DNA from 2 places in the Streptomyces sp. HSG2 genome. Region 1 is predicted to be linked to the other one. Evidence: riboswitches for the same ligand, from Rfam matches in the RefSeq annotation. Region 1 holds a riboswitch; the other holds the start of a gene.
The links. Region 1 has a riboswitch for S-adenosylmethionine ahead of thrC (threonine synthase). Riboswitches for the same ligand answer to the same signal wherever they lie in the genome.
Positions count from the first base shown of each region.

Region 2: another riboswitch for S-adenosylmethionine. It lies ahead of JEK78_RS17645 (aminotransferase class V-fold PLP-dependent enzyme); the one in region 1 lies ahead of thrC (threonine synthase).

Region 1 is NZ_CP066801.1:2,890,226-2,899,149, reverse strand. It holds gene JEK78_RS12320 (cold-shock protein) at 435-638, opposite strand; gene JEK78_RS12315 (MoaD/ThiS family protein) at 1,069-1,344, opposite strand; gene thrC (threonine synthase) at 1,500-2,810, opposite strand; SAM riboswitch class I at 2,829-2,997, opposite strand; gene JEK78_RS12305 (glucosyl-3-phosphoglycerate synthase) at 3,151-4,095, shown strand; gene JEK78_RS12300 (trehalose-6-phosphate synthase) at 4,166-5,569, shown strand; gene otsB (trehalose-phosphatase) at 5,645-6,541, opposite strand; gene JEK78_RS12290 (DUF3263 domain-containing protein) at 6,667-6,903, opposite strand; gene JEK78_RS12285 (ROK family protein) at 7,069-8,055, shown strand; gene nagA (N-acetylglucosamine-6-phosphate deacetylase) at 8,055-8,924, shown strand, end outside.
Region 2 is NZ_CP066801.1:4,076,958-4,085,881, forward strand. It holds gene JEK78_RS17620 (heme-copper oxidase subunit III) at 80-700, shown strand; gene JEK78_RS17625 (c-type cytochrome) at 766-1,575, shown strand; gene JEK78_RS17630 (Rieske 2Fe-2S domain-containing protein) at 1,572-2,642, shown strand; gene JEK78_RS17635 (cytochrome bc complex cytochrome b subunit) at 2,639-4,300, shown strand; gene trpD (anthranilate phosphoribosyltransferase) at 4,459-5,523, shown strand; SAM riboswitch class IV at 5,625-5,741, shown strand; gene JEK78_RS17645 (aminotransferase class V-fold PLP-dependent enzyme) at 6,047-7,486, shown strand; gene JEK78_RS17650 (Lrp/AsnC ligand binding domain-containing protein) at 7,580-7,861, opposite strand; gene JEK78_RS17655 (rhomboid family intramembrane serine protease) at 7,898-8,758, opposite strand; gene JEK78_RS17660 (hypothetical protein) at 8,912-8,924, shown strand, end outside.

The sequences.
Region 1 (8,924 bases):
CTTCGGACCGCGCCCGCGCCCGCGACGGACGGCTCGCGAACCGTGTGGTTCCTTGCCCCACCCGGCTCACGGGCCTCACCGACCCGGTCCTTCGTTGTCACTCTCACCTTCAGAGTGCTAACGCCAATAGTTAGCACTCGCACCGGCCGAGTGCAAGGCGCTTCCACGAAGCGACCCGTCGGGAAGCGGGCGGGTCGAGGCCCGTCGGCCCGCGACACCCCGGGCCCGCACCCCCGCCGGGCGCGTCCGGGCCGCCCGGGTGCCGCCGTCCCGTCACACCGGCTCGGCGGGATCCGTGCCACCGACTCGCCGCCTTCGCGCACGGTCGCCGGACCCGTCCGACCGGGGCGAGCGGGCCCGGACACGCCTGAGGGTCCGCACCCGCGCGGGTGCGGACCCTCTCGGAGACGACCGGTCACGGTCGACCCCACGTTTCAGGCGGTGACGCGAACCATGTCGGCCTGCGGCCCCTTCTGGCCCTGCGAGATCTCGAACTCCACCCGCTGACCCTCTTCCAGGGTGCGGTATCCGTCCATCTGGATCGCGCTGTAGTGGACGAATACGTCCGCACCACCGTCGACCGCGATGAAGCCGTACCCCTTCTCCGCGTTGAACCACTTGACGGTGCCCTGAGCCATGCCAACTCCCCTATTACTGGCCCTTGCGCGGATCCGCACTTCGCGGATCCGGGTCAGACCTCGCCCCCCAACGGACGGGGACGTGCGCCGGAACGCGTCGACCGCGGCCGAATGTATCTGTCCGACTGCCGTCGGCAACAGGTCAATCGGACGAGAATTCAGGACGCGGCCGACCCACAACCTCACGACAATCAGTACGATTACCGGGCAATCCGGGCCGGACAAAAGGAGCGAAAGCCGCGAAGGCCGCCCGCAGTTTGGCTGCATATCGACGGGAGCACGGCAGAATTCGAAGGCCCCCGACTTCACGAACGAGGGCGCGTTCCCCAACTGTACCGCGTTCAATCCCGCGGAATCGCCGCCTCCGCATCTCTCGCGGAAGCGGTCCCCGGGGCCACTCCACGTCGCCGCGGGCCGGGTCGACGCCCGGTCAGCCGCCCGCGACCGCCGGGATGATGGACACGCCCGCCCCATCGGGGGTCGCGGTCTCCAGCCCGCTCTCGAACCGGACGTCGTCGTCGTCGACGTAGACGTTGACGAAGCGCCGCAACCGACCCTGGTCGTCCAGGACCCGGGCGGCGATGCCGGTGTGCCGGCGCTCCAGGTCCTCGATGACCTGACCGAGAGTGGCGCCCTCGGCGGTCACCTCGGCCCGGCCGCCGGTGTAGGCGCGCAGGATGGTGGGGATGCGGACGGTGACACTCATGAGGACCTCCGGTCGTCGACGCCCCGTTCGAGGCGGGGGCCGGCCATGGTCGATCGGTACCGTCCCACGCGCGACCGGCCCCGGCGGCACGCGGACGGGCTGCGGTCCCGCGTCGGCGCGCGGACGATCTCCGGGGCGAAGCGGGACCGCGGCGGTCAGCCGAGACCGGCCTCCCGGAAGGACGCCAGGCTCGGGCGGATCGTCGCCGAGAGCCCCGCCCCCTCCACGGCGTCCAGCGTCTTGAGTCCGTCGCCCGTGTTGAGGACGACGGTGGTCTTCCCCGGGTCGAGTACACCGGACTCCACGAGCTTGCGGGTGACGCCCACCGTCACCCCGCCCGCGGTCTCCGCGAAGATACCCTCGGTCCGCGCCAGCAGCCGGATCGCGTCCACGACCTCCGCGTCCGTCACGTCCTCCACCGCGCCCCCGGTCCGTCGGGCGATGTCCAGCACGTACGGCCCGTCGGCCGGGTTGCCGATGGCCAGCGACTTGGCGATGGTGTCCGGCTTCTGCGGGCGGACGACGTCCTGCCCGGCCTTGAAGGCCGCCGACACCGGCGAGCAGCCGGCGGCCTGCGCGCCGAAGATCCGGTAGGGACGGTCCTCGACCAGCCCCAGCCGGACCAGCTCCCGGAACCCCTTGTCGATCTTCGTGAGCTGCGAACCGGAGGCGACCGGCACCACGATCTGCTCGGGCAGCCGCCAGCCCAGTTGCTCGCAGATCTCGTACGCCAGGGTCTTCGAGCCCTCCGCGTAGTACGGCCGCAGATTGACGTTGACGAATCCCCAGCCCTCGCCTGCCGGATCCCCGATCAACTCGGAGCAGAAGCGGTTGACGTCGTCGTAGGTGCCCTCGATGCCGACGAGGTCGCCGCCGTAGACGGCGGCCATGACCACCTTGCCCCGCTCCAGGTCGTGCGGGATGAACACGCAGCTCCGAAGCCCCGCCCGGGCGGCGGCGGCCCCGACCGCGCCGGCCAGGTTGCCGGTGGAGGAGCAGGACAGCGTGGTGAAACCGAAGGCGCGGGCCGCCTCCAGGGCCTGGGCCACGACCCGGTCCTTGAAGGAGTGCGTCGGATTGCCGGAGTCGTCCTTGACGTGGAGCCCACCGGTCACCCCCAGCTCGCGGGCGAGGTTGTCGGCCCGCACCAGCCTGGTCCAGCCCGGATTCAGGTTGGGTCGGGAGGCGACGTCCGCCGGGACCGGCAACAGCGGCGCGTAGCGCCAGACGCTCGCGGGGCCCGCCTCGATCCGCCGACGCAGCTCCTCGGCGTCCAGGTCGTCGAAGTCGTAGGCGACCTCCAGCGGGCCGAAACACTCCGCGCAGGCGAAGACCGGACCGAGAGGGACACGGTGACCGCACTCGCGACAGGCGAGCGCGGCGGCGGGACCGAGGTCCACCGGGCCGCGGGCGCCGTCCGACGGGGCGGCCGAGGGTGACGCGGGGGCGAGAGTCTTGGAAGCCATGGCAGGCGAGGCCCTTTCTCCTCATCTTTCCCACGACGCATCTCGCCGTGAGACGGACTTGGCACCTTCCCTAGCCGGGAGCCTCGCGCGAACCGACCGCGCCGACGGCGACGGTGGGGTACGAGTACCGGCTGGAGGGTTGCCGGGGCTTCAACGGGCCGTTTCCCTCTGCCCCTCTGGATGAGCTGTATGCGGTTGTGACAACGGGGAACCCGACATGCGACGGTCATCCGCGTTGTTCAAGACTGTAACGGAAGGCCGGAACCGTGGAGAGTGCCGTCCGAACCGCGAGACGGGCCGTGGCCGCGCCCACGGGCCCGACAGGAAGGAGCCGCTGATCGTGCTGGAGGAAGTCGAGCGCTGGTTGGTCGATCGCTCCTGGTCCGCGGCCGACCGCCCCCCGCGCCATCTCATGGCCGCCAAGTCCGCGACGGGCCAGACCGTCAGCGTCGTACTGCCCGCGCTGAACGAGGAGGAGACCGTCGGCGACATCGTGACGATCATCCGCGAGGAGCTGGTGCGCCGGTTCCCGCTGATCGACGAGATCGTGGTCGTCGACTCCGGTTCCACCGACGGCACCGCGCGCGTGGCCGAGGCGGCGGGCGCCCGGGTGGCGCACCGGGACGCCATCCTGCCCCACATCCCCACCGCGCCCGGCAAGGGCGAGGTGCTCTGGCGGTCACTGCACGTCACCGACGGTGACATCGTCTGCTTCGTCGACGCCGACCTGCGCGACTTCTCGCCCGACTTCGTCACCGGGACCATCGGCCCGCTCCTCACCGACCCGGGCGTGGCCCTGGTGAAGGCCATGTACGACCGGCCCCTTGGCTCCACGCCGGGTCAGGGCGGACGCGTGACGGAACTCATGGCACGGCCCCTGCTGAACATGCACTGGCCGCGGCTGGCCGGCTTCGTCCAGCCGCTCGGCGGCGAGTACGCGGCCCGCCGCTCCCTGCTGGAGCGGCTGCCGTTCCCCGTCGGATACGGCGTCGAACTCGGCATGCTGGTCGACGCCCTCCACCTGGTGGGCCTGGACGCCCTGGCGCAGGTGGACGTCGGGGTCCGCAAACATCGCCACCAGGACGGTCAGGCCCTGGGCCGGATGGCCGCGGCCATCTACCGGACCGCCCAGCTCCGGCTGGCCCGAGGGCACCTGGTGCGGCCCTCCCTCACCCAGTTCGAGCGGGGCGAGGACGGGTTCGAGCCACGCACCCACCCGGTCGACACCGAGGAGCGCCCGCCGATGGCGCAGATCCCCGAGTACGCCGCCCGCCAAGTGGCCTGAGACCGGCGTCCCACCCGCCCCCACACGGGTTTGAGCCCTCCCGGGTCGGGCTAGGGGAGGTGCTATGGCTATCGCTTCGACGTTCGGTGCCGCCCACGTGCTGGTGGCCTCCAACCGCGGGCCGGTCTCCTACGAGGTCCGGGAGGACGGCTCGCTGCGGGCGCGCCGGGGCGGCGGGGGGCTGGTGTCCGGGCTGTCCGCGATCGGTCCGGACGCGGGCGCCCTGTGGGTCTGCTCGACCCTCGGCGAGGGCGACCGGGAGGCGGTGCGGCGCGGTGTGACCGAGGACGGCGTGCGGATGCTGGACATCCCGCCGGACGTGCACGCCGACGCCTACAACGGCGTCGCCAACTCGGTGCTCTGGTTCGTCCACCACATGCTCTACCGGACGCCGCTGGAGCCCGTCTTCGACGTGGACTTCCGCGGGCGGTGGGCGTCGTACGAGGCGTACAACCGGGCCTTCGCCGAGGCGCTGGCCGAGGAGGCCGCCGAGGGCGCCGCGGTCGTCGTCCAGGACTACCACCTGGCGCTGGTCCCGGGGATGCTGCGGGAGCTGCGGCCCGACCTGCGCATCGGGCACTTCTCGCACACCCCGTGGGCCCCGGTGGAGTACTTCCGGATCCTGCCCGACGACGTCGCCGAACGGTTGCTGCGCGGCATGCTCGGCGCCGACCGGCTCGGCTTCCTCACCCACCGCTGGGCCGAGGCGTTCACCCGATGCTGCGACACCCTCCTCGGCGGACTCGGGGACACCGGGATCGGGGTGCACGGGCTGGGCGCCGACGCGGACTTCCTGCGGGCCCGCTCCCACGAGCCGGACGTGACCGAGCGGATGGCGGCGCTGCGGGCCGAGATCGGCGAGGACCCGGAGGGCCGGAGTCGCAGGACCGTCGTCCGGGTCGACCGCGCCGAGCTGTCCAAGAACATCGTGCGCGGCCTCCTCGCCTACCGCCGCCTTCTGGCCGACCGGCCGGAGTGGCGGGACCGCGTGGTGCACCTCGCCTTCGCCTACCCCTCCCGCCAGGACCTCGCCGTCTACCGGGACTACACCGCCGAGGTGCGGCGGGTCGCCGAGGAGATCAACGCCGAGTACGGGACGGCGGGGTGGACGCCGGTCGTGCTCCACGTCGAGGACGACTTCGCGCGGTCCCTGGCCGCCTACCGCCTCGCCGACGTGGCCCTGGTGAACCCGGTCCGCGACGGCATGAACCTGGTCGCCAAGGAGGTGCCCGTGGTCTCCGACGACGGGTGCGCGCTGGTGCTGTCCCGCGAGGCCGGCGCGTACGAGGAGCTGGGCCGGGACGCGCTCGCCGTCAACCCCTACGACGTGGTGGACACCGCGCGGGCGCTGCACGAGGCGCTGGGCATGCCCGCGGCCGAGCGGGCGGAGCGGACCGGGCGGCTGGCCGCGGCGGCCACCGCGCTGCCCCCCGACCGGTGGTTCCTGGAGCAACTCCGGGCGCTGCGGGGCTGACCTCCCCCCGGAAGCGGACCCCTTCCCCGCGGCGGACGGCGCGGCGCCGGCGGCGCCCCGCCCCGTCCGAGCGGCTCAGGCGAACCGCGCGGCCAAGTCGCGCAGCAGCGCCACCACACCCCCGGGGCCCGCCACCACGATGTCGGCCCGTCGGGCGACCTCGGGCACCTCGTCGCTCCCGCCGCACACCAACAGGCCGGGGGTGCCCTCCGCGCGCAGGGTCTCCACGGCGGCGAAGGCCGGCAGGTCGCCGAGGTCGTCTCCCGCGTAGAGCACGGCCGCCGCGCCGACCGCCCGGGCGTGATCCCGCAGCGCGACGCCCTTGTCCGTGCCGGGCGGGCGCAGCTCCAGGACCATCCGGCCCGGCTCGACGACCAGACCGTTGCGGTCGGCGAGCCGCTCCAGCGGGGCGCGCAGGACGTCGAGGGCGGCCTGCGGGTCGCGCGCGCGCCGCGTGTGGGCCGCCACCGCGAAGCCCTTGTCCTCGATCCAGGTGCCCCGCGCCGCCTCGGCACTCCCCACCAACCCGTGGATCTCGGCTCGGGCGGCGTCGACCCCGGGATGCGGGGCCGGCGCGGTGACCGCGCCGGTGGCGGCGTCCCAGCGCTCGGCGCCGTAGTGGCCCAGGACGACCAACCGCTCCAGCCCGGGCACCCCGGCCAGGCCACCGCGGCGCACCGCCACGACCGCCGGACGGCCGGTGATCACCGCGACGGACGCCACCCGTGAGGCGAGCGCGACCAGCGCGGCGACGGCGCCCGGGTGGGCACGGGCCCGCTCGGGGTCGGCGACGATCGGCGCCAGCGTGCCGTCGAAGTCGAGCGCGATCAGCGCCCGGCCCGGGTCGGCGATCAAGGCGTCGAGCCCCGCACGCCCGGCACGCGTGGACGGGGTCGGCAGGTCCGGCACCGCCGGAAGGGGCGGGTCGGGGACGGGATCGGGGTGGTCGGAGGAGTCCTTGTGGCTGCCCATGCCGCGAAGCTATCCCGAAGGCCCCGGGAACATGCCCGCGCGCGGCGGCCGATCGGCGCCCGGCGACCGCGTCCGGGACGCCGTTGGCGAGCACCCGCGTCGGCCGAGGGCACAGGGCGGACCGCTCACCGGTCGGCGCGCCTGGCCTCGCGCACCCGGCGCAACCGTTTCACGGTCACCGGATCGGCGGCCTGCGCGCGAGCGTCGTCCAAGAGCGCGTTGAGGAGCTGGTAGTACCGGACGGGTGCCAGTCCCAGCTCCTCGTGGATCGCCCGCTCTTTCGCTCCGGGACCGGGGAACCCCCGCCCCTCCAGCGCCAGGATGGCCCGCTCGCGGGGGCCCAGGGGCGGTGTCTCGTCCATGACCCCGACGGTAGCCCCGGCCGCCGACAGGAGGCGGGCGCCCCCGCCCGACCGGATGGCGCGCGCCCGGCCTCTGCGCGCTCCGACACGCGGGGCACTCACCCACCCCTCACCCACCCCGAAGTGGACTAGACCTCTCGGGGCGGCCGGGACACACTGTCTCCCGTGGAACACGTCATCGCGTTGGACGTCGGCGGCACCGGCATGAAGGGCGCGCTGGTCGACGCCGAGGGCGAGGTTTCGCACCGCGCCCGCCGGCACACCCCCCGCGGGCGGGGCGCGCCGGCGGTCGTCGCCGCGATCCTCGACTTCGCCGGCGAGCTGGCCGCCCTGGGAGCCGACCGGTTCGGGTCCCCGGCGCGGGCCGCCGGGGTCGCCGTGCCGGGGATCGTCGACGAGCGGACCGGAAACGCCGTGCACTCCGCCAACCTCGGCTGGCGCGACGTCCCGCTGGGCCGGCTCCTCGGCGACCGGCTCGCCGGCATCCCCGTCGCCGTCGGCCACGACGTACGCGCGGGCGGCCTCGCCGAGGGCCGGATCGGGGCGGGGCGGGGCTCCCCCCGCCACCTGTTCGTGGCGCTGGGCACCGGAATCGCCGCGGCGGTGGGTGTCGACGGCCGCGTGGAGGCCGGCGCCCACGGACGCGCCGGCGAGATGGGTCACCTCGTCGTGCGCCCGGGGGGAGCGGCGTGCCCGTGCGGCGGGCGGGGTTGCCTGGAGCGGTACGCCTCGGCGGCGGCCGTGGGCGCGGCCTGGGCCGGGTCCGGCGGAGGCCCCGGCGCGGACGCCGCCGACTGCGCCGCGGCGGTCGAGGCGGGCGACACCCGTGCGGCACTGGTCTGGGCGGACGCCGTGGACGCGCTCGCCGACGGGCTGGTCGCCGCGATCACCCTGCTGGACCCGGGCCGAGTGGTCGTCGGGGGTGGCCTCGCCGAGTCGGGCGAGACGCTCCTCGGGCCGCTGCGGTCGGCTCTCGGGCGTCGGGTCACCTTCCAGAGAACCCCCGAGATCGTCCCGGCGACCCTGGGGGACACCGCGGGCTGCCTCGGGGCGGGGCTGCTCGCCTGGGATCTGCTCACCGGCGCCCCCACGCCCGGCCGACCCGCGTCGGCGACCCCGACCCCAAGCCCGACGACGCCGGTGATCGTCTGATGGCCCGCCGCACACTGCTCACCGGCGCCCGGGTGGTGCTCCCCACCGGGACGGTGGACAACGGCCGGGTGCTGGTCGAGGGGGCACGTGTGGCGGCCACGGCTCCGTCCGTCCCCGTGTGCGCGCGCCACGACCCGGTCGGCGGTTCGGACCGGGGGGAGACCCTCGGCCCGGCGGGCGCCGCGGCGGCGACACCGCCGGACACCGAGTCCGTCGACCTGACCGGGCACTGGGTGGTCCCCGGTTTCGTCGACCTCCACAACCACGGAGGCGGCGGGGTGTCGTTCGCCTCGGGCACCGCCGACGAGGTCCTCGCCGGCGTCGGCGTCCATCGGGCCCGCGGCACCACCACGCTCGTCGCGTCGACCGTCACGGGCGACCCGGACGGTCTGGCCCGCCGCGCGGGTCTGCTGGCCGAACTGGCCGAGCAGGGCGACATCGCCGGAGTCCACTTCGAGGGTCCCTTCCTCTCCCCCGCCCGCAAGGGCGCGCACGCCGAAGAGTGGCTGCGGCACCCGGACCCCGCGGAGGTCCGCCGACTGCTCGACGCCTGCCGCGGGCAGGCCCGCATGGTCACCCTCGCGCCGGAACTGCCCGGGGGGATCGAATCGGTGCGGCTCCTGGTCGAGCGGGGTGTGATCGCCGCCGCCGGACACACCGACGCCGACTACGAACGCACGGTCCGGGCCGTCGACGCGGGCGTCACCGTCGCCACCCACCTCTTCAACGCGATGCCGCCGCTCGGTCACCGCGCCCCCGGCCCGATCGCCGCGCTGCTGGAGGACGACCGGGTCACCGTGGAGCTGATCGACGACGGCGTCCACCTGCATCCGGCCACCCTGCGCCTGGCCTTCCGCGCCGTCGGGGCC
Region 2 (8,924 bases), 1.2 Mb from region 1:
CACGTCAGCACCGGTGTCGACCGGCGAGACACTCCGAACGGCACCCCCCGGGGTGAGGGCGGGATAAGCGACCGACATAATGTCGGTCGTGGCGACAGCAACGACAGTAGATACCGGGCACGCGCACCCGTCGGTCAACCGGCCGAACCTCACCAGCGTCGGAACCATCATCTGGCTGAGTTCCGAGCTGATGTTCTTCGCGGCCCTCTTCGCGATGTACTTCACCCTGCGATCGGTGACCGGCCCGGACTTCTGGTCCGAGCAGGCCGAGGCGTTGAACCTCCCGTTCGCCGCGACGAACACCACCATCCTGGTGCTCTCCTCGCTCACCTGTCAGCTCGGCGTGTTCGCCGCCGAGCGCGGTGACGTGAAGAAGCTCCGGATGTGGTTCGTCGTCACCTTCATCATGGGTGCGATCTTCATCGGCGGTCAGGTGTTCGAGTACACCGAGCTGGTCAAGCACGAGGGCCTCTCGCTCTCGTCCGACCCGTACGGCTCGGTCTTCTATCTGACCACCGGCTTCCACGGCCTGCACGTGACGGGCGGTCTGATCGCCTTCCTGCTGGTCCTCGGGCGCACCTACGCGGCGCGGAGGTTCACCCACGAGCAGGCCACCGCGGCCATCGTCGTGTCCTATTACTGGCACTTCGTCGATGTCGTCTGGATCGGCCTGTTCGCCACGATCTACCTGATCAAGTAGTCGCGGCCCGCTCCCGCACACATCCAGAAGCACCGACGCAGAAGATCCTGACACCGGGGTAATCCGTGAAAAAGCTCTCCGCACGACGACGCCACCCGCTGGCGGCCATCGTCGTCCTACTCCTCGCGCTGGCATGCACCGGGGGGCTCTACGCCGTGTTCGCGCCCGCGGACAAGGCGCGGGCCGACGAGACGCCTCAGTCCCTCACCATCGATGAGGGCAAGAAGCTCTACGCCGTCGGCTGCGCCAGTTGTCACGGCACCGACGGTCAGGGCACGATCGGCAACCCCAGCCTCGTGGGCGTGGGCGCCGCGGCCGTCGACTTCCAGGTCGGCACCGGTCGGATGCCCGCCCAGCAGCCGGGGCCCCAGCTGCCCGCCAAGCCGGTCATCTACTCCCAGGCGGAGATCGACCAGCTCGCCGCGTACATCGCCTCGCTGGGCGCCGGTCCCGCCATCCCGACCGAGGAGCAGTACGGTCCCGAGGGCGCGGACATCGCCGAGGGTGGCAACCTCTTCCGCACCAACTGCGCGCAGTGCCACAACTTCACGGGCAAGGGCGGCGCCCTGACGCACGGGAAGTACGCTCCGGCGCTGGACGGGGTGGACCCGAAGCACATCTACGAGGCCATGCAGACCGGCCCTCAGCAGATGCCGTCCTTCCCCGACACCACGCTGACCGAGCAGAACAAGAAGGACGTCATCGCGTACCTCGACGCGGTCAACAGCAGTGAGACGGTCTCCCCGGGCGGCATGTCCCTGGGCGGCCTCGGGCCGGTCGCGGAGGGCCTCTTCGGCTGGATCTTCGTCCTCGGTTCCTGCGTCGCCGTCGCCGTGTGGGTCGCCGCCCGGACCGCAAAGGCCAAGAAGTCATGAGTAGCCAAGACATTCCCGAAGAGAACCTGCCCGCCGGGCGGTCCGCAGGAGACGACGAGGCCCACTCCGGCCTCGGCGTCGCGGACGACAAGCACCCGTTCGCCGACCCGGGGCTGCCGCCCCACGAGCACCGCGTCCAGGACATCGACGAGCGGGCCGCCAAGCGCTCCGAGCGCACCGTGGCACTCCTGTTCACGATCTCGATGCTGGCCACCGTCGGCTTCATCGCCTCCTTCGTGGCGATCCCGCACGACAAGCCGATCTACGTCTGGCCGCTCGGCCACATCAACGCGCTGAACTTCGCCTTGGGGCTGACCCTGGGCGCGGCCCTGTTCTGCATCGGCGCCGGCGCCGTGCACTGGGGACGCACGTTGATGTCGGACGAGGAGATCGCCGACGAGCGCCACCCGATCGCCGCGTCGCCCGAGGTCCGTGAGAAGGTCTTCGCCGACTTCGCCCAGGGCGCCAAGGAGTCCGGACTCGGTCGGCGCAAGTTGATCCGCAACACCATGTTCGGTGCCCTCACGCTGGTGCCGCTCTCCGGTGTCGTCCTGCTGCGCGACCTCGGTCCGCTGCCCGAGGACAAGCTGCGCCACACGCTCTGGTCCCGGGGCAAGCTGCTCATCAACCAGAACACCCACGAGCCGCTGCGGCCCTCCGACATCGCCGTCGGCTCCCTGACCTTCGCCCAGCCCGAGGGGTTGGACGAGCACGACCACGGCTTCCTCAACGAGATCGCGAAGGCCGCGCTGATGATCGTCCGGCTCCAGCCGGAGGACATCAAGGACCAGCGCGAGCTGGAGTGGTCCCACGAGGGCATCGTGGCCTACTCGAAGATCTGCACCCACGTCGGTTGCCCGGTCTCGCTGTACGAGCAGCAGACGCACCACGTGCTCTGCCCCTGCCACCAGTCCACCTTCGACCTCGCCGACGGTGCCCGCGTGATCTTCGGTCCCGCCGGCCACGCCCTGCCGCAGCTGCGCATCGGCGTGAACGACGAGGGCTACCTCGAGGCGCTCGGCGACTTCGAAGAGCCCGTCGGTCCTTCCTTCTGGGAGCGCGGATGAGCACTACACCGAACGCACCGAGCACCCCGGCGGGGGACGCTGCGAGCCGCCCCCGCGGGAAGGCGCCGGCCGGCGAGCGCGTCGCCGACTGGGCGGACGGCCGACTGGGGATCTTCACCCTGGCCAAGGCCAACATGCGCAAGATCTTCCCGGACCACTGGTCCTTCATGTTGGGCGAGATCTGCCTCTACAGCTTCCTCATCATCATCCTCACGGGTGTGTACCTGACCCTGTTCTTCCACCCCTCGATGAACGAGGTGGAGTACCACGGCAGCTACATCCCCATGCAGGGCCAGCTGATGAGCGAGGCCTACAAGTCGACGCTGGACATCAGCTTCGACATCCGCGGTGGCCTGCTCATCCGGCAGATCCACCACTGGGCGGCGATCGTCTTCATCGCCGGCATGTTCGTGCACATGATGCGCGTCTTCTTCACCGGCGCCTTCCGCAAGCCGCGCGAGATCAACTGGCTGTTCGGCTTCCTGCTGTTCGTGCTGGGCATGTTCACCGGGTTCACCGGCTACTCGCTCCCCGACGACCTGCTCTCCGGCACGGGTGTCCGCTTCACCCAGGGCGCGATCCTGTCGGTGCCGATCGTCGGCACGTACATCTCGATGTTCCTCTTCGGCGGCGAATTCCCCGGAGACGACTTCATCGCGCGGTTCTACTCGATCCACATCCTGCTCCTGCCGGGCATCATGCTGGGCCTCGTGGTGGCCCACCTGATCCTCGTCGTCTACCACAAGCACACGCAGTACGCGGGCCCCGGCAAGAACAACAAGAACGTCGTCGGCATGCCCCTGCTGCCGGTGTACATGGCGAAGGCCGGAGGCTTCTTCTTCCTGGTCTTCGGACTGATCGCGGCCTTCTCGGCGATCGCCACGGTCAACCCCATCTGGAACCTCGGCCCCTACCGGCCGGACCTGGTCTCCACCGGCGCGCAGCCCGACTGGTACATGGGCTTCGCCGAGGGTCTGGTGCGCGCCATGCCCGGCTGGGAGATCAACTTCTGGGGCCACACGTTGGCACTCGGCGTGTTCATCCCGCTGGTGATCTTCGGTCTGTTCCTCGGCGTCATCGCGCTCTACCCGTTCATCGAGTCCTGGGTGACCGGCGACAAGCGCGAGCACCACATCCTGGACCGCCCGCGCAACGCCCCGACCCGGACCGGCTTCGGCGTCGCCTGGGTCACCGCCTACATGATCATGCTGATCGGCGGCGGCAACGACCTGGTGGCCACCCACTTCGATCTGTCGATCAACGCGGTCACCTGGTTCGTCCGGATCGGGTTCTTCGCCGGGCCGGTCATCGCCTTCGTGGTCACCAAGCGGATCTGCCTCGGCCTCCAGCGCCGGGACCGGGACAAGGTGCTGCACGGTCGCGAGACGGGCATCATCAAGCGTCTGCCGCACGGCGAGTTCATCGAGGTCCACGAACCGCTCAGCCAGGAGGCCCTGCACAACCTCACGGCCCACGAGCAGTACCCGCCCGCGCGGATCGAGCCCGAGGTCGACGAGAACGGCGTCCGCCGCAAGGTCAAGAGCTCCGAGAAGCTCCGGGCCAAGCTCAGCAACGCCTATTACGGCAAGGGCAACCAGATCCCCAAGCCCACCGTCGAGGAGTACGAGGAGATCACCAGCGGTCACGGCCACCACTGATTCCCCGCGTCGCCACAGAAGCCGAGGGCCCCGTCCGGTCACAGGACGGGGCCCTCGGCCCTTCGCGGAGTGGATAGGGTGGACCCCGTACGGCGGAACCGGTCACCCCGGCGCCCCCGGCCCCGTCCCACCCCCCGAACCCATCCAGGAGCGGCCCGATGAGCGCTGTGACCCCCGCCGGAGGCGACACCGCGGCGGGCCGTTCCTGGCCCGTCCTGCTCGACGGCCTGCTCGCCGGCAGGGACCTCACGGCGGAGGACACCGCTTGGGCGATGGATCTGATCATGCGCGGTGAGGCCACCGACGCGCAGATCGCCGGGTTCGCCGTGGCGCTGCGGGCCAAGGGCGAGACCGTCGGGGAGATCACCGGACTGGTCCGGGCCATGTACCGGCACGCCCATGTGATCGAGGTCCCGGGGGAGACGGTCGACATCGTCGGCACGGGAGGCGACGGCGCGCGCACCGTCAACATCTCCACCATGGCGGCGATCGTCGTCGCCGGCACCGGGGCGCGGGTCGTCAAGCACGGCAACCGCGCCGCGTCGTCGGCGTCGGGCGCCTCCGACGTCCTGGAGAAGCTCGGTGTCGATCTGGACCTGACGCCGGCCCGCGTCGCGGAGGTCGCCCGGGAGATCGGGATCACCTTCTGTTTCGCGGTGAGGTTCCATCCCGCGCTGCGGCACGTGGCGGCGGCACGGAGCCAGCTCGGCGTCCGCACCGTGTTCAACTTCCTCGGCCCGCTGACCAATCCGGCCCGGGTGCGGGCGCAGGCCGTCGGCGTCGCCGACCCGCGGATGGCCCCGATCATCGCGGGGGTCCTCGCCGAACGCGGCAGCTCCGCCTTGGTCTTCCGGGGCGACGACGGCCTCGACGAGCTGACCACCACGGCCACCTCCCGGATCTGGGAGGTCCGCGACGGCCGGGTGGTCGAGCGGGCCTTCGATCCGCGGTCGGTCGGGCTCGACCTGGTGCCGGTCGACGCCCTGCGCGGCGCCGACGCCTCCTACAACGCGGACGTGGCCCGCCGACTGCTGAACGGCGAACGGGGTCCGGTACGCGACGCGGTCCTGCTGAACTCGGCCGCGGCGCTGGTGGCGTTGGAGAGGGCCGAGGGACCTCTGACAGATCGGCTGCGGGCCGGGATGGCCCGGGCGGCCGAGGCGGTCGACTCGGGGGCGGCCCGACGCGTCCTGGAGCGCTGGGTGGCGTCCGGCGGCGCCTGACCGACCCGCCGCGGGCCGAGCCGCCCTCCCGGTGACCGGATCCGTTCCGCCATCCGGACCCGGGTTGCGACACATCGCCCGTTCGCGTAATTTCCCCTCCAGGTCAAGAGCGACAGTCGAAAGGCCCCGGCCGGCTGTCCGGCAACCCTCCGTCCGTGGCGGGGTGCCCCGGGTGAAGACCGGGTCGCGGGCAGCGAGGTCCGCGACAAGCGCGGACCCCTCGCACGCCGGTGACGGCGTGGGGCCAGGGGTCCTGGTCGTTCGAGGGAGTTCTCATGAGCCGGCGAATGCGCTAGGGCGTGCCGCGGACGTGGCGTCCGCACCGCCCGCGTGGGTCGTGGTGTCCGCCCGCCCGCCCGTGCCGTCCCGTCGCCACGTCACCCCACCGCCGGGCGACGCCCGACGGGCGGGACGCCCGCACCACGCCCGGGGCCGTGACGCTCCGCCATCAGTCTCCCCTCCCGCCACCGTGCTCGACCAGACGTCGTTCGCGCGGGGGCTCGTGCCGCACAGGAGTACCCCCATGCCCGCCACCGCCACTGCCACCGCCGTCGCCCCCGTCTCGACCACCGCCGACCGAGAGCTGTCCTCCCCCCTGCCCGTTCTCGGTCTCGACGTGAGCGTGCCGCTCGTCACCGGCGGGGAAGTCGCCTACGCCGCACTCGACTACGCCGCGAGCGCCCCCGTGCTGCGACGGGTGTGGGACGACGTCGCCGCCTACGCCCCCTACTACGGCAGTGTGCACCGAGGTGCCGGGTACCTGTCCCGGCTGTCCACCGACCTCTTCGAGGAGTCCCGCCGGACCGTCGGGGCCTTCCTCGACTGTCGCGACGACGACCAGGTGGTCTTCACCCGATCCACCACCGACAGCCTCAACCTGCTCGCCGCCGCGCTCCCGGCGGGGTGCCGAGTCTACGTCTTCGAGACCGAGCACCACGCCTCCCTCTTGGCGTGGCGGGGCGCCGACGTCACCTACCTCGACGCCCCCCGCGGCCCTCGGGAGGCCGTCGAGACCCTGAGCGAGGCGCTCGCCCACCGGAACCGCGACCGTCCGGCGCTGGTCTGCGTCACCGGGGCCTCGAACGTGACGGGAGAGTTGTGGCCGGTACGCGAACTCGCCGCCGCGGCACGGGAGCACGGCGCCCGCACCGTGCTCGACGCGGCGCAGCTCGCCCCGCACCACCCGGTCTCACTGCGGGAACTCGACGTGGACTGGGTGGCCCTGTCGGGCCACAAGCTCCACGCTCCGTTCGGGTCCGGTGTCCTGGCGGGCCGAGCCGACTGGCTGCGCGCGGCCGAACCCCACCTCGCCGGCGGCGGCGCCAGCCGGAGCGTCGTGCGGCGACCCGACGGCGCGGTGGACGTCACCTGGCACGACGACGCCGCCCGGCACGAGGCCGGCTCGCCCAACGTCATCGGGGCCTACGCCCTCGCCTCGGCCTGCCGCGCGCTCGGGGAGGCCGGGCTCGAGACGCTGGCCGCTCGCGAGCGAGGCCTGATCGACATCGTGCGGGAGGGCCTGGCCGACGTCCCCGAGGTGCGGTTCCTGTCGCTCTTCGGGGACGACGCTCCGCGCGTCGGGGTGCTGTCCTTCGTCGTCGACGGCTGGGACGGCTCCCACTTCGCAGCCGCCCTCTCCGCCGAGCACGGGATCGGGGTACGGGACGGTCTCTTCTGCGCACACCCGCTGGTGCGGGTCCTGCTCGGCGGTGGCTCCGGCACGCCCGGGGGCTGCGGGAGCGAGGTCGCGCCGGGCGAGGAGCGCCTCGGGGCCGTCCGCGTCAGCTTCGGCGCGGGCACGCCCGTGGAGCACGTGGAACGGTTCGTGACCGCCACGCGCGAATTGGTGCGGAACGGCGCGCGGTGGACCTACCGGAACGAGGGGGGACGCCCCGTGCCGGGACCCGCCGCGCGCCGAGCGGCCCCGGCCGGGGCCCGGGCGCCGCGACAGCCGATCTCGTGACCCAGATCTCCGGCTCAAGCCCCGCCGACGACCCCGGTCCGCCCGGTGCGCGGACTCCGCCCGCGCGCCCGCGGGTGCCGGGACCCGGCGAGGTCAGCCGTCCAGACCGATCGAGAACGCCGCCTCCAGATCGTGCTGGGAGTACGTCCGGAACGCCACGTGGGTGTCCGTGCCCAGGACACCGGGGATCTTGCTGATCCGCCCGGGGATGACGTCGGCCAACTCCTCGTGTTCCCCGACCCGGACCATGGCGATCAGGTCGTGGCCGCCTGTCACGGAGAAGACCTCGCTGACGCTCTCCAGCGAGGCGATCTCCTCCGCGATCTCGGGGATCCGGTCCACGGTTGTCTTGATGAGGACGATCGCGGTGATCACGGTGGGTGCTCCTCGGGTTCGGCGCTCGGGTGCTGTTCACTCTAGACCCGGGTCGGTCCTCTGCTCGCCCCTCGGGGTGCCGGGCCGGGCCTCCGGCGCCTCTCCCGGTCCCGGGTGGGTTCCGGTGCGTCGGCCCCGACCGCCCGCCGCACCCCCGCTCGCCCCCGCGTCGACCGTCGGCGCGGGGGTCGATCGTCCGAAGCGGGCCCAGGCGTAGAGGAATCCCAGGGTGAAGCCCACCACGTGGGCGAGGTAGGCCACTCCCGGCCCCTCGCCCGTGCGTCCGAGCGCCAGCCACTGCAGCGCCGCCCAGAAGGGCAGGACCACCCACGCGGGGAAGCGCAGGGGCAGGAAGAACAGGAACGGCAGGAGACTGGTCACCCGGGCTCTCGGGAAGAGGTACAGGAAGGCGCCGAGGACGGCGGAGATCGCCCCGGACGCCCCGACCAGAGCCTGTCGTGAGTCGTGGTGGGCCACCGCGTAGCCGACCAGCGCGAGGTAGCCGCAGCCGGCGGCGAAGAGCAGGAACTGCCCGCGACCCATCCGCTCCTCGGTCATCGTCCCGAAGACGCGCAGGAACAGCATGTTTCCGAGCAGGTGAACCCAGCTCGCGTGCGCGAAGAGCGCGGTGACCGGCGTGAGCAGCGCACGCGGCGCGTGCGAGAAGAGATCGGCGGGGACCACGCCCCACCGGCGGAACCAGGCGTTCCGGGCGGCCTCCAGTTCGTCCCCCGTCCCCCACAGAGGGTTGAGTCCGGCCGCCGGGCCGACCAGGAAGACCAGGCAGCACGCGGCGATCAGTCCGTACGTCACCACGGCCGCGGCCGGTTCGTCGGAAGGGCGCGGCGAGGCCGCCCCGGCCCGTCGGACCCGGGACGAGCGCCATTCACGGATCATGGGTACAGATCATGACCGACCCCCGTGCCCGGGATCGGGTGCCTCGCCGCCGGACCGGAGGGCGTCGACCGTCCGACAGGGCCTAGGGTGGCGAGCCACGCGCGCCGGGACGTCCGGGGCGTCGCCGACCCGGGAAGAAGGCGGAAAGCCACGATGACAGTTCCCC